DNA from 4 places in the Bacillus sp. URHA0034 genome. Region 3 is predicted to be linked to each of the others. Evidence: predicted binding sites of a transcription regulator. Region 3 holds the regulator's gene; each other region holds the start of a gene.

Region 1 (7,683 bases), 150 kb from region 3:
TTTTCCATCTACTAATGAGATTTTCCAATCATAGACCGGACAATACACATAATCGCCGCTAATCAGGCCCTCAGAGAGGACGCCACCCTTTGGATGCGGGCTGTGGTTTTCTAATGCATAAACCTCTCCAGCTGTTGTTTTAAATAGAGCCACTTCTGTCGTGTCAACTTTGATTGAATATCCAGCTCTTGCTTTAACATTTTTATAATGTGCTACTGGTATACGGGTGATTGTTTCGATCATTTGGATTCACTCCCGACTGAAATGTTATGTCTTGTATAATATTTGTCTTTGATTTCTGCATTTTGAATCGCTTCATTCCAAGGCTCAATATATTTATTCAAGGTTTGATCCATTCTTTCGTTTAAAGCTTTACGTGTTACATCGTCTGCCAGTACTTCCTTGACATGATCCAGTCCCATCCGCTCTACCCATTTAGAGGTCCGCTCCAAATAATTAGCTGTTTCCCGATAATATTGAAGGTAAGCCCCTGTCATTTCCATTACTTCCGCTTTGGTTTTCACCGTACATAGCAGATCACCGGCGCGAAGGTCAACACCACCGTTACCAGCCACATAGATTTCCCAGCCCCCATCAATTCCGACAAAGCCAATATCCTTGATGCCAGCCTCAGAACAGTTTCTTGGACAGGCAGACACGCCCATTTTCACTTTATGTGGTGTATCAAGACGTTCAAATTTCTTTTCCAACTCGATGCCCAGAGCCATTGAATCTTGGGTTCCATAGCGGCAGAACTGCGCACCAACGCAAGTCTTAACGGTTCTTAATGTTTTTCCATAAGCATAACCGGAAGGCATATCAAGCTCTTCCCACATGGCCGGAAGGTCTTCTTTTTTTACTCCGAACAAACCAATTCGTTGTCCACCAGTTAATTTTACTAAAGGAACGCTATACTTTTCAGCAACTTCAGCAATTTTTTTCAAATCCGCTGCTGTGGTGACCCCACCGTACATTCTAGGAACCACAGAATACGTTCCATCTTTCTGAATATTGGCGTGCATCTTCTCATTCACGAGACGGGAATCACGGTCATCCTTATAGGCATCCATATGAATCATGCCAAGATAGTAATTGATTGCCGGACGGCATTTTGTACAGCCTTCTAAGTTATTCCAATCAAGTACATTCATGACCTCTTTGACACTTGTTAAGCCTTTTTCCTTAATTTCCGCTACCAATTCCTCACGGCTTAATGTCGTACATCCACAAATGCTTGTTTTCTGAGCTGCGGCTGCATCAAACTGATCACCTAGTGTATGAGCAAGAATTTGGCTGACCATTGGTTTACAGCGTCCGCAAGACCGCCCAGCTTTAGTGCAATGGCTGACTTGGTCTAATGTTGTTAGGCCTTGTGTTTGAATTGCCTCCACAATGGCTCCTTTTGTGACACCGTTACAGCCGCAGACTAATTCGTCATTTGGCATGGATGCAATATCGTCAGTATCGCCTTCTCCAGTACATTCTGTATGGAAAATAGAAACTCCAGTGATATCTTCCTTTTTAGTCAGCATTCGGTATAATCTTGTGCTGTCTTTTGTGTCACCATATAGGACAATCCCTACGATTACATTGTTTCTAGTTAACACTCGTTTATAGAGACCTTCGTACTCATTGTAAATCATGATAGATTTGGTCGTACCATCTTCAAAAATTTCACCGGCAGAGAATAAATCGACACCAGCCACCTTTAACTGAGTACCTGTAACAGAAACCTCGTATGCGTTTGTTTCAATCCCGCAAATGCGGCTGGCAAGGATTTTGCCTTGCTCATATAATGGTGCAACCAAACCGTAAACAATTTCTCTATGTTCGGCACATTCACCGACTGCGTAAACATGAGGGACACTTGTTTCCATATAGTCATTTACCATGATGCCGCGATTCACATAAATGCCACTGTCTTTTGCAACTTGCGTATTAGATTTAATGCCGATGGCCATTACCACGAGATCTGCTTCGACTTCAGAACCGTCTTTAAAGCGAAGTCCTGTAACACGTTCATCCCCCAAGATTTCAACTGTTTGTTTCTCCATTAAGAAATTCATGCCTTGTGATTCTAGCTCTGTTTTTAGTAATGAAGAGGCAATTGGGTCCAACTGGCGTTCCATTAGATGGGGCATCAAGTGTACAACATCGACTTTCATACCTAGGTTTAACAGTCCTCTTGCGGCTTCTAGTCCGAGCAGACCACCGCCAATGACGACAGCTTTTTGGTATTGCCCAGCTGATTTGATCATCATTTCACAATCTTTTATATCACGAAAACCCGTTACCCCTTGTTTATCAGCACCGGGAATTGGGAGAATAAAAGAGTTGGATCCGGTTGCGATAATCAGTTCATCATAGTCCACTACTCGATTTTGATCACTGATAACACGTTTACCTTCTACATCGATTGCTGCTATGGCCTCGCCGCTGTACAATTGAATCTTATTTTCCTTATACCATTCAAGCGGGTTGATAATAATATCGTCAAAGTTGGTGTCACCTTGGAGAATATTTGATAGTTTAATACGGTTGTAATTTGGATGCGGCTCTTCACCAAAGATGGTAATTTCAAATTGCTCAGTGTTAAGTTTAAGGATCTCCTCAATGGTTCTTACTCCAGCCATTCCGTTACCGATCATAACTAACTTCTTCATATCTGGTTGGCTCCTTTATCGTTAATAGTTGGTTAATTTTTTATTAGTAGGTTTTCTCTATAGTTAGATTGTAAAGGGTCCAGTCCTAAAAAATTGTGACGTTCATCACATCTCACAAGCTAATTGTGAACATTTCTAGTAAATGTCAAAGCCTGATCATTAGACACTACGTAACCACTATTACTAAATGGACAAAATAAAAAAGGGTGACAGGCACCCTTTTTACGTTATGCGGGTTGTTTACTTTTTTTAAGTAGGAGCTGGGGTTTGATGATGGTATTGATAACGGGAACAAGGATACCAATTAGCGCTACAGGGGCAAGTTCCCATAAGACCAGCGGCGGGGTGATGAGTATTTCGGATTTATGAATGGCGTATAGGCTGAGAAAATAAGCAAGGCTGCCAATAAGTCCAGCGAGCCAATTGGTTCTTCTCAGCAATAAGAAGGCCAGCGGTATCAGGATAATGGTCATTGGCACATAGGAGGTTGGATAATTGACTGCTGCAAAGATCGCTTTCCCGATAAATCTTAAGCAAACATAAAGTACGGCACCCATAAACGGAATCGTAAAATCACGGCAAATTCGTGCCGTTATAACGGTCAATAACCCTACCATTAACAAGGAATAAATGGGATACACATATTCCGGTATACCGCCGAAAATCTGTGAGGCCGGGTCCGATATTAACTGAAGGATTTCCTTTGAAGCGATTGATTTTCCATGCATGTACTGGTAATAAGAGATAGCCCCATTTTCCTGCTGCATATTCGGAAACAATAAGCATTCCAACAGGAACATCGCAAACCACGTATGCAGCGACTTCCATGTCGGTACTGTATGCCACGTAAAGAAATAAAAACCGCGCCATACCCCAAAAATCATGATATCTGTTGCTATATAGTAAATAAAATGGGTTGGACTCCAGGTCGTTAAATCAATTCCATAGGCAATATGATACGTAAAATCAAGCGGAATGCCAATCAGAAACAGACCGTATCCAATCGTAATGAGATTCCTTGAAAATCCGTCCATGTAGGTTGAGTGTCTCCACTCTTTAAATAACAGGAACCCCCCTAAGGCAAACCCCATTGTATTCACAATATGGGGAATAGAGTACTCTTCAAATAAATATTTAAAGTGATAGGATGCATCCCAAGCAGATCCTATAAATTTTAATAAAAAAGCGATCACCCATAAACGGTAATATTTCATTCCAGTCATCTCCTCTCAGTTTTCCTGCCCATGTTCCATAACGTCCAGCACCCTTGATTCACCGTTAAAATATTGCTGTCATTATCCTAAGAGGTCAAACGGATCCCCTAAAATAGCGATAAGGATATAATTAATAGCTAATGCCACACCAAACACAATCCCGGCCATCCGGACCTTTTTTTGCGTAAACAACTTATAGATAAAGACAATACCGGCACTGACCACAAAAACATTACAGGTTAAAAAGGTCCAAAGCATACTTTCACTATGTTCTACTGCTGTGACATGGAACAAATATAATGGGATCAAAGGTACAAAACCTCCAGGGAAGACGATTTACAAACTAGGTCTTTAAGTCAATCATATTTTAATAATCAGTTCTTTATTATGACGAATTTCAATTTAAAAATGTTTCTTTTTAATCTTGCTTTCTTAATATTATCACAGCGGATATTTATTTACATAAATTTCTTGTAAAGGATGTATTTATGCATTAGAAATTAAAGTTGGGGGAAACAAGCCTAATCCATTATATTTTTGTCTTTTTCCTTTTTATTATTACATTTTCAATGAAAAACCCCTCCTCGGGTGTGAGAAGGGGTATCATTTATTAATTAATACATTTCTGAAGTTGTTTTCGCCTGCATATGAAGAAGTAAGTAGTCAGGACCGCCCGCTTTCGAGTCAGTTCCAGACATATTGAAGCCGCCAAATGGCTGGTAGCCAACAATTGCTCCTGTACATGAACGGTTAAAGTATAGGTTACCAACATGGAAATCTTCACGAGCCTGTTCTAGGTGGGCACGGTTATTGGTAATAACGGCTCCAGTTAAGCCGTATTCTGTGTTATTGGCAATATCAATTGCTTCCGTGAAATCTTTGGCTTTTGTAAATCCAACAACAGGGCCAAAGATTTCTTCCTGCATGATACGGGATGTTGGAGAAAGGTCCGCAAAAACGGTTGGCTGAATGAAATAACCTTTTGAGTCATCACCTTCGCCTCCAGCCAGCAACTTACCTTCTTGTTTGCCAATTTCAATATATTCAAGGATTTTTTTATATGCATTGTTGTCAATTACAGGTCCCATGAAATTCCCTTGCTCAACAGGATTTCCTGCAGTTAATTGGTTGGTTAGCTCGACAACACGATTTACTACTTGTTCATATACATCCTCTACGACTACTGCACGTGAACATGCTGAACATTTTTGACCAGAGAAACCGAATGCCCCAGCAACAATAGATTGGGCTGCAAGCTCAAGGTCAGCCTCTTTATCAACGACAATCGTGTCTTTTCCACCCATCTCAGCAATCAAACGTTTCATCCAAATTTGACCCGGGCTTAATTTAGATGAACGTTCGAAGATACGAAGACCCACATCACGGGAGCCGGTAAAGCTAATGAAACGTGTATCTTTATGATCAACCAAATAGTCTCCCACTTCAGCTCCGCTGCCTGGAACAAAGTTTAAAACTCCTTTTGGCAGACCTGCTTCTTCCATTACCTCAACAAATTTAGCTGCGATAATCGGTGTGGTAGAAGCCGGCTTTAATAAAACCGTATTACCGGTGACTATGGCTGCTACAGTTGTTCCCGCCATAATGGCAAATGGGAAGTTCCATGGTGAAATAATAATACCAACACCAAGCGGAATATAGTCATAACGATTGAATTCATTCGCGCGGCTTTGGACGGGAACTCCATCTTTTAAAGACAGCATTTGGCGTCCGTAATATTCAAGGAAGTCAATCCCTTCAGCTGTATCTGCATCAGCTTCTCTCCATGGCTTTCCTGCTTCTTTAGTCATTAAAGCCGAAAATTCGTGTTTACGGCGGCGAATAATGGATGCTGCCTTAAACAGGACATCAGCACGAACTTCAGGTTTTGTTTTTTTCCAAGTTTTAAATGCTTCTACCGCTGCTTGCATAGCTTTTTCCGCAAGTTCTTGATTAGCCTTTGAAACTTGTCCGATTACTTCTTCTTTATTTGCTGGATTATAGGAAATGATTTTCTCTTCCGTTGTGATTTTCTCTCCGCCAATGACCAGAGGATAGTCCTGCCCCAAATAACCCTCTACTGTTTGTAATGCTTGTAGATAGGCTTGTCGGTTATCTTCCACTGAAAAATCAGTAAACGGTTCATGCTTATATGGTTGTATCATTTCTAACCCCTCCTATGTATTAAAACGGTTACATACCTCATCATTCTAACATGATTAAGAATGATTAGGAAAGATAATGAATTTAGACTATGATAGACCTTGCTGGTTAGAGAGTAAAAAAGACCCAGCAAAAGCCAGGTCTTATTGATAAATATAAACAAATGGTTCTGTTGCATCAGCTTTTTTGACAATGAGTGCCTCGGGACCATCCACGGACGTTACACTAACGGAAACAGAAAGATACTTAGGGAAATGTTCCATCACAAGCCCTGTTACATATTGGGTAAAACCAATCCCCTCTGTTTTTCCATAAAATTGAATTGGAATCGTGATATTTAAATCCTGAAGCTGGTCACCAATATAAAATGCTTTGCCAATTACACCATTGTAATTAGGGAAGTATTGTTCCACATCTTGTTTGAAGTTTAAAAAGGCAATCGTATCATCACGATGGTCGTTTTCAGCATCTGTTGAAGGGAAAAGGTAGTATTTTTCATCAACCTTTTCCCAGCTATTTAGATCCGTGCTTCCTTTATCAACAGTTGAATAACTGAAAAAGTTACCAGGTACAACCGATGTCTTACTTTGCTGCTCGAATAAAGCAATCGTGATTGGTATATCAGATAAATTCTTCATGGCACGAATACGTTTGACCACTTCCGCCGCCATTTTCTGGCCTTCTTTTTCCATTTCAGCAAACGGAATTTTTTTCTCAAACGTATCGCCATCTGTTTGTAATTTATAATAGTAAATCGAGTTTAATGCCAAACCAATGGTCATCCCTGCTAGGGACACATTACCTTTATCGTCTTTGGTTAGATAATCATGTTCCAGGATATGGGCAAGATAAACCGGGCTTGAAGGCGTACTGCCAGTAGGATTGGTATTAACTGGATTTAAACCAATATTGTCCGCTGCTTTCTCCTTATTCTCCTTAAGCTGAGCAGGGGTATACTGGCGGCTTAACCACTGTTTAATTGTCGCGGCCTTAATTTGCTGGCCCTCTTGAAAATAGTACTTATCCGTGTCAAAACTGTTTTGGGCAATTCTCATCAAGCCCATTTCAAATTCATTTAAGTCATACCTAGTATTGATATTGTTAACGACTAATCCGCGCGCTTCCCCCGGTTCAAATGGCAGGATTGTCCGGTAAAATTTATTCGAGATATTATATTTGGGAATAATTGCTTTCCCTGTTGCCTTCTCCTTTGTTTGAACTGTTTCATTTTGCTTTTGAAAGTTAGGTGCACATGCACTTAGCAAAAAGACAAGGGAGAGAGCGAGCAATGAGATTTTTCTCACGTCGGTCCACCTCTTATTTATTTAATTCTACTAAAAGCCTCTCCTCGTCCCACACTTCGATACCCAGTTCTTGAGCTTTCGTTAGCTTAGAACCCGCATCTTCACCAGCGATGACGAGATGTGTTTTCTTACTAACACTTCCGGCAACATTGCCGCCAAGGGCTTCGATTTTTTCTTTCGCTTCATTGCGGGATAATTGCTCCATTTTTCCTGTAAGGACAACGGTTTTACCGGCAAATACGCTGTCTGATTCTTCGGCAGAAATCGGTCTTGCCCCTTTATATTCCATGTTAACGCCTGCTGATACTAACTCATTTATAAGCTCAATCGCTTCTTCCTGCT
Region 2 (7,683 bases), 3.0 Mb from region 3:
CTTTTATCTCGGTAATTTTGGCTTGATTATTTTAAGATTGGACATACTGAAGGATGTAAAAATAATTATTCGTGATTAGGAGTGAACTTAGGTGGAAAGTCAATTCAGTAATTTTATAGATGAGGTTTCTATTCAAGGAAAAATGGAAAATGTGTTTAGTTACACGTGTGGTTCTTGGCAAAATTGTAATCAGAATTCCATTCAGTCATTCCTTTCTCAATGTATGGAATATAATATCGATCCTCAATACTGTATGAGCTGGGTGGAACAGCATAAGGACGAAATACCAAATTGGAGCGCTGTGTCAGAAACGTCACTTGGCTGGGTAAACGAGCACACTTCCTCTGGTTCACCGATTTCCATAACAGAGCAAGGATTAAGTTGATTTGTAAGGCAATTAGTCTAACTGAAAAAATCCTAACCAGCTTAAAGCTGATTAGGATTTCCACACTTATTGCTCTTTTTCAACTGCTTCCACCAATTTAAATAGGAAATGATAGATTAACTGGAAGGCTTCTCCAATCGTCATTTCCTCATGAAAGCCTTCTACATAATTCAAGACAAAGTTTAAATTCCACAGCCCATCATCAAGCGTAAACATTAAATCAAATTTTGCTTCCTCACCTTTTAAATGAGCATTTAAGTATTCTCTAATCTGCTTGTCATATTTCTTTTGTAGCTTCAAGCCCAGCATGACGTCATAGGTTCCGAAGACATCATCCATTTCAAGTGAAATCGCTTCAACATTCACAAAATCGAACCATTTCGATTCGAGATAAATAAATTCATTTTTATGCTTCTTGAGATAATGAAGAGGTTCTGACAAAAACGCAGAGGTTTCATTTTTTAACATATTCTCCGATTCTTTATCACAACGTTCAATATAGGCATCGGCGAAACGGGTATTGGCATCCTTTTCAATCCATTCTCCTTCACCAGCCAGCTGATTTTGTTCTGCATACTCGATTTCTTCTCTAAAAAGGACGACTCCTTCAGCAGTTGACTGACGATCCTTTTCCGCTATGTACTGTTTGATCTTTTCTTTTAACATGCTAATCCTCCTATTGGCCCTCTTGTACTAATATTAATCCACTTTACTAAAAAAGCAAATCGATGATCGTTAACTTTATTATTACGCAATAGAAGAAATAAATAAATGAAATCCCCCTAGTCACATCGATTAGGGGGATTTACAATTATGTAGTTTATATCATCTATCGACGCTTTTTGAAACATCCCAAATAACAAAATGTTTAGAGTACTGTCTCGTCAAAACGATTGCTTCCTTTTCGTCCTTTAGAAAAATTAATCCAGGCCCTAGTTGCTCCTCGAAAACCCACCCATTTGCCTTCATCACTTCTTTGACCTTTTTAAAGGGATTAGGCCCTGTATTGCTAGACAAATATCTGCTCTTTTTTTCTGTATTGAAAAACTGAACATAGTCAGTATCCGTAATCTTTAATTTCACGATTGACACCAGCAGCGGTACGGGGTTTCCTTCTTGGAATAAAGCAGGTCCTAAGACCCCGACGATGCATCCAAAAACAATTGTCAAACTGATGATGGTCGTTATGATTATTTTTTTCAACCAGATCACCTGTTACCCCCCCTTGTAAAACCTTCATTTAATATGACGATCCAAGGGTGCTTTTGGTTTCAATTGGCAGTATTACAATTAGTTTACAAAAGATCCACTCGACCATTAGGAGTGGATCCAAACTATTACTCTATAACCCTTCTTTTAAAAAACTGCTAGGCATGACAACGGCTATTACTTCACCGCGGGCACAAAGAATATCATTTGCAAACACTTCTGCTGCGACCTTAAATTTTTTAGGATGGATTTCCTCCACTCTTCCTATTGCCTTTAATTGGACACCATGCGGAGTCGGTTTAAGAAAATCCACATTTAAGGAAGCGGTTACAAATCTCGGTGCATCCTGACCATCACCTGGTTCAAAACCATTTTTCCGGTGTAAAGCAAGTGCAGCGGAACCTGTTCCATGACAATCAATAAGTGAAGCAATCAAGCCTCCATAGACAAATCCAGGTAAGGCCGTATGTTCCGGTTTTGGTGTATAAACAGTTACTGTCTGATCCCCTTCCCAGCCGGTCCGGAGATGGTGGCCAGTTTCATTTAAACGGCCACAGCCATAACACCAGGCAAAATCATCTGGATACTCATCTTGAATTGCATGCAGTACCTTTTCTACCATCGTCAAACCTCCTTTTCCAGAAAATTATAACATGTTTGACAACATATGTTAAACCTTAAGCCAATCAGAAAGGGGGCACTTAAATTGGTACATTATATTGAAAAACTTCCAATAAACAACATAAAAGGATGCTGCAAATGGTTCGCCGGCATCCTTTTATCATTATTTTTTTAGGAGACCTTTGTAGGCCGCTGATGTTCTAACTTCAACCGTAAGCTTCCCTTTTGCATAAATTGTTTTAATTAATATGGGAACACCCGTTGTATTTTGAAAGCGAAAATCTGGGCCGCCATAGGATACTGTTGCATCTCGCCCTTGCGGGACATAGCCAACAGATAAGGAATGATGATGTTTTTCGACATAACTAACCCCAACCTGGTCAACCGCATTAAACAACGTCGATGATGTTTGACAGATTCCACCGCCAATTCCCATCACCATTTTTTTATTGACAATTTCCTTTGCCGGCTGGTAACCATGGGCAGCGTCACTAGGCCCTACCGTTGTATTAAATGAAAAAATATCCTGCGTGCCCACAATCACATTATTAATGGCAATCGCTGACAGCTCAATATTTTTTGAACGGCCTACAACCCCACTGTTGAAATAGGTTGTAAAGGAACCAACGACCACTTCATTTAAATGGGCCGGGTCCTCCGGCTTATACCCGCTTTGTGTTATCGTGATCGGCAGTTCAATATCGCCGCCCTCGGCAGATGCTGCGAGCACTCGTTTTACCAATTCCGCTTCGTCTAATATGATTAAGGGCTTTCCTTTAATGATTTGACCATTTGCATTGATTTTGTCGAGGACCATCCGTTGATCATAGCCCGCTGCTGCAGCTGTTCCTCTTGCAAGCTCTTTCGCCCACTGCTCTAATGCCTGTTTATATGCGTCTGGATTACTTGCAAACCCTAATTCCTCTGGTAAAAAAGTTTTAACAACACTCTTTGTATTTGGATCAATGACATTAACGACAACGGGTTTCTTTTTTTCTTCCTTTGGCGGTTGTTCCTGCGGCTTTTGACTTGGCGGCTTTTGCGGTTCAGTTACCTTTTCCCTTTCATGGTCCGGTTTGTTTGTGGCCGCCTTCTCATCACACCCTGCTAAAGCTAGTAAACTCCCAATTAATAATACTGAAATTGCCCATCTTTGCTTCACCATGTTCCCAACTACTCCTCTAAATCGAATGTCACACAATCCAGTGCAAAATTGATAACACGGATTGCCTCCATTCACTCATTTTATTCTCTTGACGCACGCAATATTACTTAGATAAAGGATGGTAAAGTGAGAAGCACGACAAAAAAGCAGCCTGACCAAACGGTTCAAGGCTGCTTAGACAATCATTTATCTTGTTCCAGTTTTCGCAATCGGTTTAACAACTTTTACTTCTGTTAAGACAGGCAGATATTTTTTATAGGTATGCCAATAGGCCATGGCAATAAATATCGTACCGCCCACGGCATTTCCTAAAAAGACTGGGATAAAATTGTGAATATAGTCCATCCATGTAAAATGGCCTGCAAAAATCGCCGCAGGGATGACAAACATATTTGCCACAACGTGTTGGAATCCAATTGCGACAAATGCCATCGTTGGGAACCAGATGCCTAAAATTTTCCCAGACATATCATTCGCACCATATGATAGCCAAACCGCAGAGGCAACCAGCCAATTACAGCCAATTCCAGATAGAAAGGCCTGGAGAAAGGTTGCTTCAAGCTTGTGGTCTGCGATACTAATCGTTTTTTCTAGAAATGGCGTGGCTTCGGTTAGGCCGACTAAATGTCCAAAGAAATAGGCAACAAAAAGGGCGCCTAAAAAGTTACTGATGGTAACGAGGAACCAGTTATAGAGTACCTTTCCCGTACTGATCCTTTTTGCCATTCTTGCTAGAGGCACCGCCATCATATTCCCAGTCAGTAATTCCCCGCCCGCCAATAATGTGAGAATAAGACCGACCGGGAAGATGCTTGCCCCAATTAAACTGCCTAATCCCTCTAAATTGCCGGTTAGCGTAGCGGTTACACGGATAAATAGCAGGTAACCAAGTGCTATAAACGCTCCTGCTTCAAAACCTAATAGGATGGTTTGAAGTGGTGTATACTTGGTTTTTTTAACTCCGTTCTCGACTGTTATGGCCATGATTTGATCCGGTTTACTAAACCCCATAATAATTACACCCTCATTTTCTTTTCTCTTTATTTGTGAAATGTTTAACATAGTTTTATTTTAAAGCATTTTCTTACGAAAACCTGTGAATATTTCTTTAATAATTTTAGAGCGCTTTCATTCGACAATTTTTACACAAAGCTAAATTTCATGTCACATTTTGCGGTAAATTATATGTTATAATATATAAGTGTATTAATTTCACTAGTAAAACACTTAACACCATCGCTTAATCCTATTTGCTTTGGTTTCATGATATAGTAATTATTAATTGAATGGATGTGTTAACATGGAGAATACGATTGAGACGGTTTATCGTTTAGAAAATCCTGAAAAAAACATTATTAAATTTGCGACCGGCACGCAGCTTCGTTATGAGGATGTTATTAAAGAAGTATTTGGAGTTGCATGTATCAATGATTTACACATGATGATTCAATATAACAAAAGCTTTCAAACAAGTATATGTAACAGCTATGGCATCAGCGAAAAGAAAATCACCCTAGATAAAATCATTCGCATCGCATCCAAAGCAGATATGCTCACCTTCAAACAACATCTAATCGAAAATAAACAAAACTACCAACAAGACCAGGAAACTGCTCCAACAGAAAATACCAACCATGTCAACCGCCCTTTTGACACCATCATCAAACTCCAAGAAGGAATCTACCAATGGGACGACAGTAATTACTCCTACAGCGTTGTTACAAATGGTGCCTGACACCAGTACAAATAGAAAAGCCAAGTATCCACTCCATAAAGGAATAGATACTTGGCTTTTGTTTTGTAATGCTTTTTATCTTCCTTTCTTATTAGTAGATTTAGATTTAGACAATCTGCCTAATAGAAACGCGCTAGCTGCGACGCCGATGATGGTATTAGTTTTCTTATTAAAAACCTGTTTCGCAACTAGATTTAAATTTTGCGGTCTTTCGGCTAATCGTCTCATGAAATATCCATACCAATCATTCCCAAATGGAACATACGTACAGAAATTATATCCCTCATTAGCTAAACTTAACTGCAGATCTTTCCTGAATCCATACAGCATTTGGAACTCGAACTGGTCATTAGGAATATTGTTTTCTTTAACAAACGCCTTTACATGATTGATAATCCTGTGGTCATGTGTGGCAATTGAAGTAAATTTCCCGTTCAAGAGATGCCATTCAATCAATTTAATATAGTTCGCATCGATATCCTTTTTATCTTGATAAGCAATTTCTGCTGACTCTTTATAGGCACCTTTTACAATCCGGATTCTGTGGTTTTTATATCTTTCAAGATATTCTAAAGCATTATGAAAATATGCCTGAATGACCGTACCCACATTATCATATTCAAGTGAAAGTTCGTCCAAAAGATTAAAGGTCAACTCTAAATGCTTAAAGTCCTCCATATCAATGTTAACGAACATATCATATTGGCCAGCCAAGTGAACAATCTCTCTGATATTAGCTAAACAAAAGTTATAATCAATATCCAATCCGACTTGGGTTGGTTTTAATGAAATATGTGCATCCACTTGATTTTCATGGATCGCCTCAATCACTTTAAGAATTTGTTCTTTCGCAGCAGCTGCTTCCTCTTCTTTAAAGACAAACTCCCCTAAATTGTCGACTGTACAAGAAATCCCTTGAGCATTAAGCTCTTTAATGCTTTTGATTACTTCTGGTATATTAGTTCCGGCCACAACAGTTTGTGCCCCCATTTTTAAGCCATACTTTTTAGCAGCATTATTTAAAAATTGATTTTGAGATAAGTCCATGAAAAAATCCTTCAACATTGCGATTTCCCCTTGCTGATTGTTTTATTTTCATTATAGCATACGCTTTCAATAAAATTTATTTTGCGAATTTTTCGAAATAAAGCGCCATCATTTCTTAAATGAAAAAAGCTCATCTCTCCGAAAAGAAATGAGCTTAAACAACTTGTTTATATTACAAATGGTGTCAGGCACCTTAGTTTTGTGCTAGCTTTGATGAGATTTTTTTCTCGCTAGGTTTTGTTTGGCTTTTTCCTTCTAGATCTTCTGCTTGTTTGGATCGTTTAATAAAGAAGGATAGGACGAGTGCGACTGCTGCAATAAAAGTAGCGATTAGAAATGAGAAATTGATCCCATTTAACATGGATTGCATCATGATTTGTTGTTTCATTTCCGCTAGAGCTGCCTTTGATGGCGGCGCAGTTAAATGCTGCATCGCTGCGTTACCAAGTTCTTTTGCGTGTGATTCTGCACGGTTTGACATAATCGTAACCATTAAGGCTGTCCCAATCGCACCTGCAACCTGGTTTAGGGTATTGTTCATTGCCGTTCCATGTGGGTACAGACGTTTTGGAAGCTGATTTAGACCATTTGTTGATACCGGCATCATGACCATCGCCATTCCCATTGAACGAATAGAATAGATCATAATTAGATGGGTATAGGTAGTATGCAGCGTTAATTTACTAAAAGCATAAGTTGTTACCACAATAATGGTTAAACCCGTAACAGCAAGAATTCTGCCGCCAATTTTATCAAATAATTTTCCCGTCAGTGGTGACATAAACGCCATCAAGATTGCTCCTGGCATAAGCAAGAGTCCTGCATCCATCGGAGAAATCCCCCGAAGGTTTTGCGTATAAATAGGCAGCAGGATCATCCCGGAAAATAAGGCCATATTTACCACCATAGAGATGCATGATGATAAGGCAAACATTGGATATCGATAGACACGGAAATTTAATAGTGGTGCTTCTTGTTTAATTTGACGGAAAATAAATAGGAACAAAGAGATAATTCCGATCATAATCGTTCCGTAAACCTGTGGGCTATCCCATCCTTTACTGCCGGCAGAACTAAAGCCGTAAAGGATTCCACCAAATCCGACACTTGAGAGAATAACTGATAAGAAGTCGAGACGAAGATTAACCTTTTCCTTTTTATCTTTAAGCAAAAATAAACCAATTAAGAGAACAACGATAGCGATTGGTGTAATAAAATGGAAAAGCATTCTCCAGTCGTAATGCTCCACAATCCAGCCTGATAAAGTTGGACCGATCGCTGGAGCAAACATGAGAATGAGTCCAAAAACACCCATTGCCATTCCCCTTTTTTCAATTGGAAAGCTTACTAGCATAACGTTCATTAACAATGGCATTAAGATTGCTGAACCAGAAGCCTGAAGCATCCGTCCTGCAAGCAGCAAGGCAAATACATGGGCGAATCCAGCAAGAATAGTCCCGGCAGTAAATAACCCAATAGCTGCAATAAAAATATTCCGAACAGAAAACTTTTGTATTAAGT
Region 3 (7,683 bases):
ACCGTATTATTGTTCCGATCTTTGCTCATGTATCGATGAACACAATGGTTGTTTTGGTTCAATCTGTTTATAAAGATGATATTGAACGACTAAGACGAGAGGCGGAAGCGATTCAAAACTTTATCGGAGGCTTTCTATGAGACGTTCACCCTTGTTTTCCGGTTTTATCTACCTCTTTCTCGGTACCTTGTTTACCTACTTTGCCATCGACCATGTCCAAACAAGCGGCTGGGGATTCTTCGGTTACCTGCTCGTATTACTAGCCACCTTTGACTTTGGCTCCGGCGTCAAAATGATCCTATTTCATGTAAAGTATAAAAATAAAGTGAAAAGATAAGAAAAGGTGACAGGCACCATTGGTGCCTGTCACCTTTTCTATTATTTCGATGCTGCTTGTGTGTTTATTCTAAGACGGTCTTTGCCGAGGATGAAGATAAAGAGGAAGGCTATTCCTGCAGGGACTAGTGCCCATGTAAAGGTGTGGACGATGGAGCTTGAAAGGGCATCTGTGATTTTGTCTAAGATTTGCGGCGGGATGTGACTTCTGGCTTCTCCTGATAACAATGACCGCGAATCGCCAAACGGTTGCCCCTTCATCTGCCCCATTCCAGAAAAGGCCTCTTTCAGCCCCTCGTTGAGATTACTTCTTTGGATGGTTCCAAAAATGGTGATCCCAATCGTCATTCCAAGTGAACGTATAAAATTACTCGTAGAAGTAGCCGAACCTCTCTGCTCCATACCAAATGGGTGAATTGCCGCCATGCTTAACACCGAGAAGGAAAACCCAACTCCTAAGCCGATGACAATCATATAAACCGTTAATAATGCCCTGCTGGTTTCTGGGGAGATGCTGCTTAACAGCAAAAATCCGATAATCAAAATGATGCCAGATAAAAACATGATGTTCCGGTAACTCATCTTAGTCGTCAAAAATCCACCTGTTTGGGCCGTCACCACTGATCCAAGCATCATCGGTAATAAAATCAGGCCTGAATTCGTCGCTGTTCCGCCGTAGACCCCTTGCACAAAGATGGGAATATAAACAGTAGCTGCCATAAACGCCGCTCCATAAAATAAGCTGACAAGAGTACTTCCGGCAAACAGTCGGTTCTTAAACATCGTAAACGAAATGATTGGATCCTTTGCCTTTGTTTCAATATATAAAAAGAGTAAAAAAAGAACGGCGAAGCCCGCAAATAAGCTCCAAATAATACTAGAATCCCAATCATATTTCTGCCCGCCAAGCTCTAGGGCAAACATTAAACAAACAACGGACCCAATTAAAGTAATAGCCCCCCACCAATCGATTCTCTGTTTCTGGTGAATCGGCGATTCTTTGTAGGCAATCGAAACAAAAAACAAGGATAAGATTCCGAGTGGTAAATTGATATAGAAAATCCAATGCCAACTGATATGGTCCGTAATATAGGCCCCTAATAACGGACCGAAGATGCTGGATAATCCAAAAACAGCCCCAAACAATCCGCCCATTTTCCCACGTCTTTCAGGGGGAAATAAATCAAACATGATCGTAAAGGCAATCGGAACTAAGGCTCCGCCGCCTATGCCCTGAATGGCCCGGTAGATGCTTAGCTGTGTAATGGTTTCCGCAGTTCCGCATAAAGCAGAACCAATCATAAATAAGATCAACCCAAAGATGAAGAATTGTTTACGCCCATACATATCAGATAATTTCCCGAAGATTGGCATCCCGGCCATCTCTGCCACCATATAGGCTGAAACTACCCAGACAAAGCTTTCCAGCCCGCCAAGATCGCCAACAATGGTTCCCATTGCTGTCACAACAATCGTATTATCCATCGATGCCATCAGGATTCCCAGTAACAATCCTGCAACGACCAACCCTAATTTGCTTTCCTTTTTGGCCATTCTTTTACCCCTTTACACTTTTGTCTTAGATTTTATGGCTGACGATGAATCGCTTTTCAATTCCGTAGTATATTCAACAAGGCCTATTTGACAGCCGGGGCCAATTTTAACCGTATTACCGCGGACAACTTCAGCAGTTGTATTTTCTAAGTAAATATCATCACCCTCAATTACTTTGGCCGAAAGAGTTCCTTCCTCTCTTCCGAACGGGAGGATCGAGTTTTTCTTTCTTTTGACGATGATTTTGCCACCGCCTATTTCTTCCGCTGTGCTTTGGCCGAATCGCAGTGAAATCTTGACCTTGTCTGCTGTTAGTAATCCTTTGACGTCAAAACTGCCGCTGGAATCGAACGTTTCAAATTCCACGTCTCCTTTAACAGAGATACTTCCTTTGATGGTCGCCTCCTCTCCGCTTAACTTTTCACCAATTTCCAGCACACCAAATACCTTCATCTTCTTCAAACCGGCATTCCGGCCGACCAACATCGTTCCCATGACAAGCGAATCGTTTGCCGCCATATCCCCTTTAACCTCGGCCTCGCCCATAATTTTTACCGAACCGGTTTTCACATTATCTCTCGCCTCACTTGTGCCATACACATGAAAGGTGGAACATTCCACGTCATTTACAATGGTCCCTTCACCGCGGATGCTGATTTTATCATATATGCCGCCTGGGTAGCTTCCCGAACCATTAATTATTAAATTTTGTCCTTTGCCCATTCTTTTCCCCTCCTCCTACACCTTCTGAATATCGCCTACAACTGAATTTTTATCTTGAGAAAATTCATCCGTATATTCAACCACACCGATTTGACAATTCGGACCTATTTTCACTTGATGACCTCGGACCACCTTCGCCACGGTATTTTCCAGCACAATTTTGTCGCCCTCAATCAAATCCGTTTCCAATTGGTTTTTGAAAAAAGGTTTTAATATGGTGCCGATAATGGACCCCTTATGTTGTTTAACGGTAATGGTCTGCCCTCCTATTTCCTTTGCCCTGCAATCCCCATAAACCTCCACATCAATTTGCTCTGCATTTAGAAGCCCGCCAATTGTAAAGCGATATTTTCCTTTAAAACTCTCAGCTTCACAATCTTCACCCACTGTTAAAATACCATGAATGGTGATCTGTTCCGCTTTTACTTTACCTTCAACATTGACTTTTCCGGAGACCTTTACGTTTTTCACCGAAAGATTTTGGGCAACCTTGGCTGTCCCATCCACTTTCATCATCTCGCCCTCAATATTTCCATGGAACCGGGCATTTCCGTTAATTATTACATTTGTGGCTGCTACATTCCCCTTCAACGTTCCGGAGCCGTTACATTCTAATTCCTCACATTCGAGGTCACTATTTACTGTCCCGCTTCCATTCAGCGTAACCAAAGAAAAATGTCCCCCATTGGATGAACCAAGTCCATTAATGACCAGGTCCCCTCTTCGATTCGTTTCCATAGTCATTCTCCCTTATAATAATTTAGCTTTTATTTCTTCCATACATGTCATCATTGATAATACAGTGACCACTTTTGTTCCGGGTTCAAAATGAAAGGCCTCTGCATTAATCAGCAGCAGGCAAGAGGAAACGCCAAGCTTTCTTGTTATCACTAATTCACACTTCCTCTGTTTGATCAGCTGCGTATTGTCCTTTAAGACTTGAAGCAGCATTTTACCTTCATCTAAATTTATTTCCCCAGACTGTAAAAGTTTCTCTAATACATAAACTTCGAGCATTCTTGAAAAGGTAAACTGATGACTGCCTTTATCCATTTCCAAATAAATATCCATAACAGATGGTGAAACAATGTTACGTTTTATGAGGTCATCCTTTTCCAGCTTTAAATCACTAATATTAGGTGAAAACATATCTGCTAATTCATCCAAAGACAAATTATCCTTCATGGTCTGGATTTTATTAATCCGCTCTAAAATCTTTTCTTTTGGAAAGAACGTTTCCTGTCCTGTGAACGTGGATTTTCGGATAAACCACTCTTCCGGGATCAGATCCTTCCGCTTCCATCGATACAGCTGGCCGTAAGAAATACCGGCAAGATCCAGCAGCTCCTTTTTAGAAATTAACTCGTCGCTCATTTTAGATAACCCCTTTCTAAAATAGAATGTAACATAACACTGTTACGTTTGTAAAGAGACAAAAAAAGTGTTTCACTAATTTTTGTTAGTAAAACACCCTTTTATCATTATTCTTCTATTTCTTCTGTTGGATAATGTTTTAAGAAATAAACTAAAGACTGTAATTCCACTGCCAAGTCGATGTGATGAACTCTAATCGATGCAGGGACATTTAATCGTGCGGGCGTGAAGTTCAAAATCCCTTTTACTTCGGCTTTTGCCAGCCTGTCGGTAATCACTTGGGCAACAGGGGCTGGAACCGTAAGAATGACAACGGATATCTTTTGCTCTAAGAGCACCTTTTCGAGATCATCCATGTGATAAACAGGAACCTCCCGAACTTTTGCACCCATCTTTTCCGGATCGACATCAAAGGCAACCTCTATTTTGGTATTATTGTTTTTTAAAAAATTATAGTTCAAAAAGGCTGTTCCTAGATTACCAACCCCAATTAACGCAACCTTTGTTAGTTCATCTTGATCAAGTGTCTTACGGAAAAAGGTTAACAAATAATTGACATTGTAGCCGTACCCTTTCTTCCCCAAGGCCCCAAAGTATGAAAAATCTCGGCGAATCGTTGCACTGTCTACCTTTACCGCTTCACTTAGTTCCGCAGACGAAACTCTTTGTTTCCCGGAAGTATGCAGATTTTTTAAAAACCGATAATAGAGGGGCAGCCGTTTTGCTGTCGCCTGTGGTATCTTCATCGTTTCATTGCTCATAATCTCCCACACCCCATTCCAAAAATGTAAATATTACTTAACTTGTTCCGTTCTTTTAAAGTCTCCGTTTTTTCCGCCTGTTTTCTCAACTAAGTATGTCGGTCCAATGATCATACCTTTATCTACTGCTTTGCACATATCATAAACGGTTAAAGCGCAAATTGATGCCGCTGTGAGCGCTTCCATTTCAACACCTGTATTTCCTTTTGTTTTAACGGCTGCAGCAATATGCAATTGATGGCTCTCATTTTGGCCTTTTTCCCATGAAAAGGATATATTGACCCCTGTTAGTGGAATCGGGTGACACATTGGAATAATGTCCCATGTTTTTTTCGCAGCCATTACCGCTGCTACTTGTGCGACCGCTAAAACATCGCCTTTTTTCATTTCATGGTTTGATATCTTTTGAAAGATTTCATCACTTACAGTAATACTCGAATGAGCAAGAGCCGTTCGTGCGGTTTCGGGTTTGTCACTAACGTCCACCATTTTAGCTCTGCCTTCGTCATTGAAATGCGTAAATTCTGCCATAAAAAAATCCCCCTACGAAAAAATAATACACTATTTTTACCACAATGTGTGTGAAACTTTGAACGAATATGTATTTTTTCTTGAAAAAAGTGCCATAAATCCTCACTTTATTGCCGACCTTACGCTAATACGGTACACTATTTATATAGTAAAGACTGATTTGCTGCTTATATAAGTGAAAGGTTTCACTTTAAAGATGAAATGGGAATACAGCTTTTGTCTTATATTACCATGCGACATAATCCTTACGTTTTGTTTTTTTAATAGAGGTGAATATAAATGATTTTACTGCAAGTAAACCAACTGCAAAAATATTATGGGGCTGACCTTATTTTATCGAATATAAAGCTTGAATTACAAACCCGCGACCGCGTTGCCCTTGTCGGTCGGAATGGCGCTGGGAAATCCACGTTATTAAAGATTATTGCCGGACACCTGTCCCATGATGGCGGCGAGATTATTAAACCCAAGGATGTAACCATCGGTTATTTAGCGCAAAATACCGGCCTTGAATCAAATTTATCGATTTGGGATGAGATGTTAACCGTCTTTGAACCGCTTCGATTGATGGAAAAAAAGCTTCGTCAACTCGAAGAACAAATGGCCGACCCTGATATTTTTGAAGATAGTGCAAAATATGAGCGTATTTTAAAAGAATATGATCAGCTCCAGGTTAAATTTAAAGAGCAGGGCGGCTATCAATATGAAGCCGATATTCGCTCCGTCCTTTACGGGTTAAACTTTCACAACAGTTCACTGATGATTACAAGCTTAAGCGGAGGGCAAAAGACCCGGCTCGCTTTAGGAAAGCTGTTATTAACAAAACCTGATATTTTAATATTGGACGAGCCTACTAACCATCTTGACATCGATACCCTTTCCTGGCTGGAGCAATATTTACAGGGATATGATGGTGCCATTTTGATTGTTTCCCATGACCGTTATTTCTTAGACAAAGTTGTCACCCAAGTTTACGAAGTATCACGGAAACAAATCCAACGATTTACCGGCAACTATAGTGCCTACCTTGATCAAAAAGCAGCCAATTATGAGCGCGATATGAAACTCTATGAAAAACAGCAGCAAGAGGTTGCTAATCTGCAAGATTTTATCCACCGTAATCTTGCTAGGGCCTCTACGACGAAACGAGCCCAAAGCCGCCGTAAAAAGCTTGAAAAAATGGAGTTAATGGACCGGCCGCTTGGAGATGAGAAATCAGCTACCTTCTCCTTTGAAATTGAAAAACAAAGCGGCAATGATGTATTGACGATAGAATCCTTGGCTGTAGGGTATGAAGGTAAAAAGGTCTCGGAGGATATTTCGTTTCGGGCCTATAAAGGAGAAAGTATTGCATTAGTCGGACCCAATGGAATTGGGAAATCGACACTCTTAAAAACGATTATCAAGAAGCTGCCTCAACTGGCGGGTACCATCCTCTATGGGACCAATCTTGCAATTGGTTATTATGACCAGGAGCAAGCAGAATTAACCTCAAATAAGCGAGTGTTAAATGAATTATGGGACGACTATCCCTTAAAAAGCGAAAAGGAAATCCGGACAGTTCTAGGTAATTTCCTTTTTTCCGGTGACGACGTATTGAAAATTGTCTCAACCTTAAGCGGCGGCGAAAAAGCACGGCTCGCACTTGCCAAGCTTATGCTAGAAAAAGCCAATTTGCTTATTTTAGACGAGCCGACGAACCACCTCGACCTCGACAGCAAAGAAGTACTGGAAAATGCCTTGATTGATTATCCTGGTACCATCCTATTCGTCTCACATGATCGTTATTTCATAAACCGGATTGCGACTAAGGTGTTGGAGCTGAGTCCTAAGGGCAGCTTAGAGTATCTGGGGGATTATGATTATTATGTGGATAAGAAACTCGAACAGGAAGAACTAGCGGCACTCGCACAAGCAGACTCTGCTAAGAAAACCGCTGAGAAGGATTCAATCGAAAAAAATAGTTATCAACAGGATAAAGAGAGTAAAAAACTTGAACGCCAGCGAAAAAGACGATTAGATGAAGTGGAACAGCGAATTGAGGAACTTGAAGAGCAACTTCAAGCGTTTGAACAACAGTTATGTGATCCAGAGGTTTTTCAAGATCATGAAAAGGTATTAGATATTAATATTCAGAATGAAAAAGCAAAAACAGAACTGGAGCAGTTAATGGATGAATGGGCTGCGCTTGCCGAATAATGACGAAACCGGGGGTATTTTCCCGGTTTTTTTTTAACATGAAATTTAGTTGTCCACAAGGTTACGCACATTTTAAATAGTATTTATATAAACATTTGTTGCAGTTTTCCACAATATCCACAGTTATCCCCACTTTTATCCACAGTGTCCACAGATTGTTGATATCTATCCACAAATTGTGAATATTATATTTACTTTTCAGAAT
Region 4 (7,683 bases), 990 kb from region 3:
AATCATCGCACAGGCTTCATCAACAAGGTCAATGGCCTTATCAGGTAAGAAGCGGTCTGTAATATAGCGGTCTGACAATGTGGCCGCTGCCACTAAGGCATGATCGTGAATCTTTACCCCATGATGGACCTCAAACCGTTCCTTTAATCCCCTTAAAATCGAGATTGTATCTTCAACATTTGGTTCTTGGACTAATACTTGTTGAAAACGTCTTTCAAGAGCTGGATCTTTCTCAATATATTTCCGATGTTCATCAAGTGTTGTTGCCCCGATGCAATGAAGTTCCCCTCTTGCAAGCATCGGCTTTAACATATTTCCAGCATCCATCGCCCCTTCAGTTTTACCTGCACCAACAATAGTGTGAATTTCGTCTATAAATAACAAAATCCGGCCTTCGCTTTTCTTAATTTCATTTAAGACCGCTTTAAGCCGTTCCTCAAATTCACCGCGGAACTTTGCTCCGGCAATTAATGAGCTCATATCTAATGAAAAAATGGTTTTATCCTTAAGTCCTTCTGGAACATCCTTTCTGACAATTCTCTGGGCAAGTCCCTCAACAATTGCCGTTTTCCCAACTCCTGGTTCACCAATTAGAACAGGATTATTCTTAGTTTTACGTGATAAAATTCGAATTACATTGCGAATTTCAGTGTCCCTGCCAATGACCGGATCAATTTTACCAGCGGCAGCTTCGGCGACAAGATCTCGGCCATACTTTTTAAGAGCGTCATACCCTGCTTCTGGATTTTGTGATGTCACTCTTTGGTTCCCCCTTATTTCCTTTATTGCTTTTAAAATCATTTCCGGTGTTAGAGCGAATGTTTGAATGATTTTTTTCATATGTGAATCATTTGCATAAACGGCAGCTAACAGTATGTGTTCAACAGAAATGTATTCATCCGAAAATTCAGATGCAAACTCCTCGGCACTTACCAGTAACTTTTGCAGTTTTGCGGTAATATAAAGCTTACCCTGTTCGACACCGCTCCCGGTTACCTGTGGTTTTTTTTCCAATTCTCCCAATAAAGATTTCTTTACCTTCTCCGCCGGTAATCCAGCCTTTTCTAATATGGATGCAATCAGACTGTCTTGCTGCTCCAGTAGTGATATGAATAAATGCAGTTCATCAATTTCTTGATGATTTTCTTTAATTGCTAAGCCTTGAGCATCCATAATGCCTGTTTGTAAACGTTCCGTCATTCGGTTTAAGTCCACCGTTTCTCACTCCTTTTTGACCTTTTTTGACCTATTTATTTCTATTATAAGAAATTCATTACGATAAGTAAAATAACATAAGAAGAAAAGCCATCTTAAAAAGATGACTTTTACTAAACGAATTAAGGTTTGCGAACATACGTCCATACACGTTCATCATTTGATGTTTCAGGAAACGGGTCGCCTGCTTTGAGTTTAATTTTCTTTGGATTGGTTACATTGCTCCCTGAATCACCAACTTCAATGTAATAGCCATTATTCGGTGCTTTTTTACCTGATCTAAACTGATGATTTTGTCCCATTCTAATCCCCCCTTTTCAATACAACCTTATTATCTCCGTTAGATTGCATCAGCATTAAAGGGAAATTCTTTCAAATTCAACATATGTCGACAATATTTCCTGGGTAATATGCGGTATTGACCTAAGTTTTTGACGATTGTATGAACTTATTCTACAGATATTGATAATTATTCTTTGTTAACAATATAATTATAGTATTATCTAGGGAATCTTATTAACCATGACTTGCATTTTTTGAAATTCATTTTGTACCTTTAAAGGTGGTTATAGTATGCAGTCAGTAAAAGAAATGCCTGTACCATTATCACATCTATTTGAGACCGTTCATCATATAAAAAAGATTGAAAAAGGAACGTTTCTTTTTCAGGAAGGCTCTCAAGCGGATGAAATGTATATAGTTCGAAGTGGGATCCTTCAAGTTAGCAAAATTATTCCTGACGGACGTGAGCTAACCATCAGAATGTGCTCCAAAGGAGATTTTGTTGGCGAGTTAAATTTATTTTCCTCTTCTTCTCGCTATTTATTAAGTGCTCGCGTTGTAGAGAGCGGTGAAGTGGCTGTCATTATGAAGGATGTTTTAGAAGAGAAGCTATCCCAAAATTTGTCCCTTTCATTTGAATTCATCCAATGGATGAGCTTGCAATTTCGAAAGACGCAAACTAAATTTCGTGATTTAGTCCTCCATGGAAAAAAGGGGGCGTTGTATTCGACTATAATTCGCATCAGTAATAGTTATGGAATGAAAACAGATCAAGGGATACTGGTGGAATTACCATTTACTAATCAAGAGTTAGCCAATTTCTGTGGTACCTCACGTGAAGTAGTCAATCGTCTCTTAAGTGATTTAAGAAAATCCGCTATTATTTCAATTGATAAAGGCACAATTACTATCCATGATATTGAATATTTAAAAAGAGAAATCGATTGTGAGGATTGCCCTGTTGAGATATGTAAAGTTGATTAATTAACCATAGAAAAAAATCGGTCTGCTGACCGATTTTTTTAAATTTAGAGTGACAATTTGAATCGCAAGAATGATAAAAATAATGGCTGCATTAACAATCTCATATACACCAATTTGCAGCGGCGTTAATTTTTTACCATAAAAGAAGTAAGCTCGAAGTAAGCTTGGAATAAAAGCAATCGCCACGACCCAAAAACCACTAAGGAACCATACAGCCACGACAAGAAGATGATAAACCCATGAAATCCATTTGAATAAGCTGCTTTTCTTCTCTCTTATCATGGTTTTTACATAAAAGGTACAGCCCATAAAAAATAATATTGATATTAAAAAAGGAAAAATCAACGTCTCAAAGTTTAACGCCTCTTTCCCTAAATAACTGCTTGCCAGTCCTGCAATGGAAAATGCAAAGATTGCACTCATATCATTCATAAATGCACGATCTTTTTTTGAGATGTAAAGTATGCATTAATTGCAAAAAACGGCAGCATCAACAGACCAAAGAGGACAATAGAAGGACTTTTGAGCAGCGGAAATAGTAACAGCAATAAGGAAGGTATAAGATAAATAATCGTCCAATTGGTATAAAATTTGATTTTTTTCTTTTTAAATAAAAGGAGCATAGGGTATGTCGCTAAATATAAGAAAATCCAGCCGATAAAAAATGGTACGTCCTGCCAAACAAAGCCACCTTCGGTAACACCCAGCCAAAAGGGAATGATCAGCATTGCCCATGCACCATGTTGTTTTGGTAAAAATAGTTTCATCTTTTCTCACTCCTTTTCCTGATAGCCTTACTATAAAAGAACTGAACAGAAAATAAAGTGAAGAGCATCACAAAAAATATGAAAAAAAGAAGGCAATTTACCTTCTTAACACGTTCTGTATTATGAATGGAAATGCATCGGAACCAATCAAGTTATGGTAACATTGATTATCTTTAGAGTAGCTATCCACTGTTTGGAACCTGCATTTCCAGTCCATAATCTAACTACCTATATTAACAAACCATATAACCCCTGCCATTATTATAATCCGAACCAGGCTGTATTGCTGTGATAAAAGTAACATATTTGACAATTTTATTAACGTTTTTCATCATTTTTATGAACATTTCTCTGAATGTATTCAGCAGTCCATTGAATCACAGCGTCATCTTTAATGGAGAAAGACGGATAAAAAGATGCATTGTTTAAATCTTCTAACCAATAACCGACAGCACAAATATTGGTTGTTTCTTCTAATAAAGGCAAGTCCTCTTTATTTCTTAATAAAAGGAGCTTAGGGTAATTTTTATATTTATAGCCTTCAATTAGTATGACGTCAGGTTCAAAAAATTTTATTAACTCTATTTGCTCTTCTAGGATTAAGTTAAGATTGTCCGCTTGTAATATCAGTCTTCCACTGCCTTCGACAAGCGAGGCTAGTGCTCCTGAATCAACATGTCTTGAAGAGTCCTTTTGTTCCAATACAGCAGGCTTACTGCCGTGACCGTGGTGTTTGATGGTGACTGTTTTCGTTCCTCGGTCTGTCAAGTTTTTAATCAATTTGCTTAAAATGGTTGTCTTCCCACTATTCTGATAGCCAACCACCTGAAAAATAAATGGTTTTACCAAGGCCAGGCACTTCCGACTTGATCATCAAGGAGCAATATCTCGACTTCAGTTCCTGCCATAAACCCTCTAGTACCGCCTGGAAGGATCATCAATGAGTTTGCACCTGCCAGGCTCATAATAATATTCGACTTGTCCAAGCCGCTCGGTGTTGATTTCAATCTGCCCTCATCTATAAAGGTGGCACTTCTGACAAATCGCGTGAACGGGTTAGCTTTAGGAAAATCAACTTCTAGCAAAGCCTTTTCTTTTCTTAAATGGGGTAGATTAGAAAAAAGACTTGTGCGAATAATTGGCCGAACAAACAATTCAAACCCAACATAACAAGCAGACGGGTTACCAGATAATCCAAAGAGGATTTTTCCATTAAAAACTGAAACCGTAGTTACACTGCCAGGGCGCATGGCAACCTTATTAAATAATACGTCTGCTCCGAGTTTTTTATAAATTGCAGGAAGGTAATCAAAATCACCCACGGATACTCCCCCGGTGGTAATAAGAAGATCAACTTCGTTTAAAGCATCTTTAACCGCTTCAAAACATGTATCAAATTCATCTGGAAGCTTTCCATAATAATGAACGGTTCCGCCGGCCCTCTCAATCTGAGCTGCAATCATATAGGAATTACTGTTGCGGATTTTCCCAGGTACTAATTCCTCTTCTACCTCTAACAATTCTGTACCCGTAGCAAATAGACCAATAAGCGGTTTTTTTGCCACGGGAACTTCTTTATATCCAAAGGTCGCTAACATTGCTTGTATACCCGGGTTTATCAAGGTTCCTTTTTCTACGAGAACTTGGCCTTGTTTGGCATCTTCTCCTATAAAAGAAACATTAGTACCCTTGTTAATTTTACGTTTAATGGACATATATGGAATACCATTTTTTTCATAGTCCCTTGCTACTTCAAACATAACTACCGCATCAGTTCCATTTGGCATCATCGCACCTGTCATAATTCGAACAGCTTGTTTTTCCCCGACTAATTTAGCGGAGACCATTCCAGCACCAAGGTGGTCGATTACTTTAAATTCAACCGGATTTGATGGGGATGCTTCAAGAGTATCAATAGAACGAACGGCAAAGCCATCATATGGAGCTCTATCAAAGTGAGGAACATTGCTCGTAGCGATTAGATCTTCTGATAAGTAACGTCCGTAGCTTTCACTTATTGAAACGTGTTCCGTCACGCCGCTTATTTGATGTTTCATAATTTGTGTTACTGCTTCTCCAATCGAAATTGGGTTTCTTCTTTCTAGCAAATAAATCATCTCCTTCCTAAACAGATAATTTTGATTAGATATGTAATGGATTATAACAGCTAATTTTCATTATAAGTCTATAGAAGACTTACAAACGTATCAAATGTCACAAATTAGACGAAAAAGAAAAAAAATAGCCAATGTGTGATACAGGTCACCTATAGTATTCAATATTTCTATTATGCTTAAGTCATAAATAAGTTACCTTATCTTTAGGAGGAATTAATCATGACTTTCACCATAACAGCCGATTCATTAGTAAGAGATATTGTTAACGAACTTCCAAAAGCAAGTGATACATTTAAGAAAAACCGAATTGATTTTTGCTGTGGGGGAAATATCCCATTATCACAAGCTGCAGAACAAAACGAGCTAAACCTTGACAATATCATAGAAGAATTAAAAGTTGTCTTTGAAAAGTATGAAAACAAAGAGAAAAATGTTGATGTGTGGACAGATTCCAACTCCCACACCATTATTAATCATGTGATTACAAATTACCATCGTGTTTCTGAGGAAGAATTAGCGATGCTGAGCCCATATGTTACTAAGGTTTCACGTGTACATGGTGAACATCATCCGGAACTTGTTAAAATGAATGAGCTTTTTTATGAGTTCAAAAAGGAATTGCTTGACCATATGGTCAAAGAAGAAGAAATAGTCTTCCCACTTATTAAGCAGCTTGCGGATGGTACGGCCGCTAATCCTGCAGAAGCGATTAAGATGATAGTTGAGCTTGAGAAAGAACATGACCATGCCGGAGAACTATTACGACAAATCCGCGCAGTGACATCTGATTTTCCCCTTCCTCTTGATGCCTGTGGGACCTACCGTTTGGTTTATGCCCGTTTAGAAGCATTAGAAAGCTTAACCTATATGCATGTACATCTTGAAAATAATATCTTATTCCCAAGGTATCTTAACTAACCGAAACAGCCCGCTCAACAAGAGCGGGTTGTTTTTTTGAAAAAAAATAACTCTCTTATAAAAGGAGAGTTATCCGCCTATATACGACATTTCAATTTTTTTGCGATTTTTATCGGTTTCCGCTGTTCTTTCATCTGAATATCGATCATCTCGGCCATTCCAAATCGCTGTAATCCGCTCGGTTATTTGCTCATCTGTTGCTCCATTTCTCATGAAATTGCGAATATCATGACCGTTTCCATTAAACAGGCACGTGAAAATTTGTCCATTAGCAGACAGCCTGGACCGAGTACAGCTGGAGCAGAAGGATTCAGAAACAGACGTGATAAAACCAACATTAACATCCTTATCTTTATATTTATAGAGCTTAGCTACTTCACCAAAGTATGCTGGACCAATGGGTTCTAGTTCGAAATGATCCTTGAGCAAAAGATAAATTTGCTTCTTGGTTACCACATCATCCATTTTCCAACCATTTGTTGAACCCACATCCATAAATTCAATATAACGTAATTCCAGTCCATGTTTTTTACAATATTCCGCCATAGGAATAATTTCAGTATCATTTAACCCCTTTTTGACGACCATATTGATCTTGACCCCAAGACCTGCCTGCTTAGCAGCCTCAATCCCCTCCAATACAGGGGTGGTTCCTACACCTCTTCCATTAATTTGACCAAACAATTCATCGTTTAAGGTATCAAGGCTGACATTTACCCTTTTTAGACCGGCTTCTTTTAAGTTCTTTGCCAATTTCGGAAGCAGTACTCCATTTGTTGTTAAACCAATATCACTAAGTCCATCAATCACTGAAAGCTTCTCTACAAGCAGGGGGAGATCTTTTCGAAGCAGCGGTTCACCGCCAGTAAGCCGTATTTTCTCAACACCCAAACTGACAAAGATCCTCCCTAGCCGTTCAATTTCCTCGTAGGTTAATAAGGCACTTCGCGGGAGAAATTCAAAGTCAGGGCCAAATTTCTCCGCAGGCATGCAGTACTGACAACGAAAGTTGCAACGGTCAATTACCGAAATTCTTAGGTCATGCAAGGGTCTATTTAATTTATCTTTAATAATGGTTTTTTCCATTTATATCAACTCCATTATATTAAAAGGAAGCTTTATATGATGAGTGTAACAGGTTTACGCGAAAAAGGCTGTTACTTTATTCACTATTAAAATAGATTTTATCTATTCTAATCTTAACAGATGTTTCTAATTGAATAAATGATTCTTTTGGCAAGGATTACCCATTATTTCTAGGAAGGTCTCTATTTATTACTACATAAACGTGTTAATAAAAACTTATAGGTTTTCACTATATTGTCATTGTTTACCCCATTTTATGAACCTGTCATCAGTTAGAATAAGATTAACAAACTAAACTACGAATTCTGACTCGT

The links. Region 3 encodes Rex, which represses fermentation and respiration genes when NADH is low (regulators of the CRP and FNR family bind a similar motif). Its sites were predicted from a motif close to TTGTGAAATATTTCACAA; they were not measured.
Region 1: nirB (nitrite reductase large subunit NirB) is a predicted target of Rex. The motif match lies at 2,757-2,774, and genes of this name have one in related genera.
Region 2: ACZ9EE_RS29295 (formate/nitrite transporter family protein) is a predicted target of Rex. The motif match lies at 4,425-4,442, and genes of this name have one in related genera.
Region 4: ACZ9EE_RS09870 (YwiC-like family protein) is a predicted target of Rex. The motif match lies at 3,304-3,321, and genes of this name have one in related genera.

What each region holds. Positions count from the first base shown of each region.
Region 1 covers NZ_JBWCDK010000002.1:2,490,151-2,497,833, forward strand. Annotated here, with positions in the region: gene nirD (nitrite reductase small subunit NirD) at 1-243, opposite strand, end outside; gene nirB (nitrite reductase large subunit NirB) at 240-2,663, opposite strand; gene ACZ9EE_RS13975 (hypothetical protein) at 2,891-3,877, opposite strand; gene ACZ9EE_RS13980 (hypothetical protein) at 3,959-4,186, opposite strand; gene pruA (L-glutamate gamma-semialdehyde dehydrogenase) at 4,492-6,039, opposite strand; gene ACZ9EE_RS13990 (CamS family sex pheromone protein) at 6,181-7,341, opposite strand; gene ligA (NAD-dependent DNA ligase LigA) at 7,355-7,683, opposite strand, start outside.
Region 2 covers NZ_JBWCDK010000002.1:5,631,632-5,639,314, reverse strand. Annotated here, with positions in the region: gene ACZ9EE_RS29320 (hypothetical protein) at 92-385, shown strand; gene ACZ9EE_RS29315 (branched-chain amino acid aminotransferase) at 452-1,051, opposite strand; gene ACZ9EE_RS29310 (hypothetical protein) at 1,211-1,597, opposite strand; gene ACZ9EE_RS29305 (PaaI family thioesterase) at 1,728-2,216, opposite strand; gene ACZ9EE_RS29300 (VanW family protein) at 2,379-3,380, opposite strand; gene ACZ9EE_RS29295 (formate/nitrite transporter family protein) at 3,567-4,391, opposite strand; gene ACZ9EE_RS29290 (hypothetical protein) at 4,681-5,115, shown strand; gene ACZ9EE_RS29285 (proline dehydrogenase family protein) at 5,191-6,180, opposite strand; gene ACZ9EE_RS29280 (DHA2 family efflux MFS transporter permease subunit) at 6,356-7,683, opposite strand, start outside.
Region 3 covers NZ_JBWCDK010000002.1:2,635,559-2,643,241, forward strand. Annotated here, with positions in the region: gene ACZ9EE_RS14590 (lysostaphin resistance A-like protein) at 1-140, shown strand, start outside; gene ACZ9EE_RS14595 (YdiK family protein) at 137-337, shown strand; gene ACZ9EE_RS14600 (MDR family MFS transporter) at 379-1,890, opposite strand; gene ACZ9EE_RS14605 (cytoplasmic protein) at 1,903-2,613, opposite strand; gene ACZ9EE_RS14610 (polymer-forming cytoskeletal protein) at 2,629-3,351, opposite strand; gene ACZ9EE_RS14615 (YhbD family protein) at 3,364-3,987, opposite strand; gene ACZ9EE_RS14620 (redox-sensing transcriptional repressor Rex) at 4,095-4,748, opposite strand; gene moaC (cyclic pyranopterin monophosphate synthase MoaC) at 4,782-5,279, opposite strand; gene ACZ9EE_RS14630 (ABC-F family ATP-binding cassette domain-containing protein) at 5,559-7,478, shown strand.
Region 4 covers NZ_JBWCDK010000002.1:1,648,973-1,656,655, forward strand. Annotated here, with positions in the region: gene clpB (ATP-dependent chaperone ClpB) at 1-1,215, opposite strand, end outside; gene ACZ9EE_RS09855 (YjzC family protein) at 1,338-1,517, opposite strand; gene ACZ9EE_RS09860 (Crp/Fnr family transcriptional regulator) at 1,789-2,481, shown strand; gene ACZ9EE_RS09865 (hypothetical protein) at 2,482-2,913, opposite strand; gene ACZ9EE_RS09870 (YwiC-like family protein) at 2,910-3,248, opposite strand; gene mobB (molybdopterin-guanine dinucleotide biosynthesis protein B) at 3,567-4,097, opposite strand; gene ACZ9EE_RS09880 (molybdopterin molybdotransferase MoeA) at 4,091-5,356, opposite strand; gene ric (iron-sulfur cluster repair di-iron protein) at 5,585-6,283, shown strand; gene moaA (GTP 3',8-cyclase MoaA) at 6,353-7,369, opposite strand.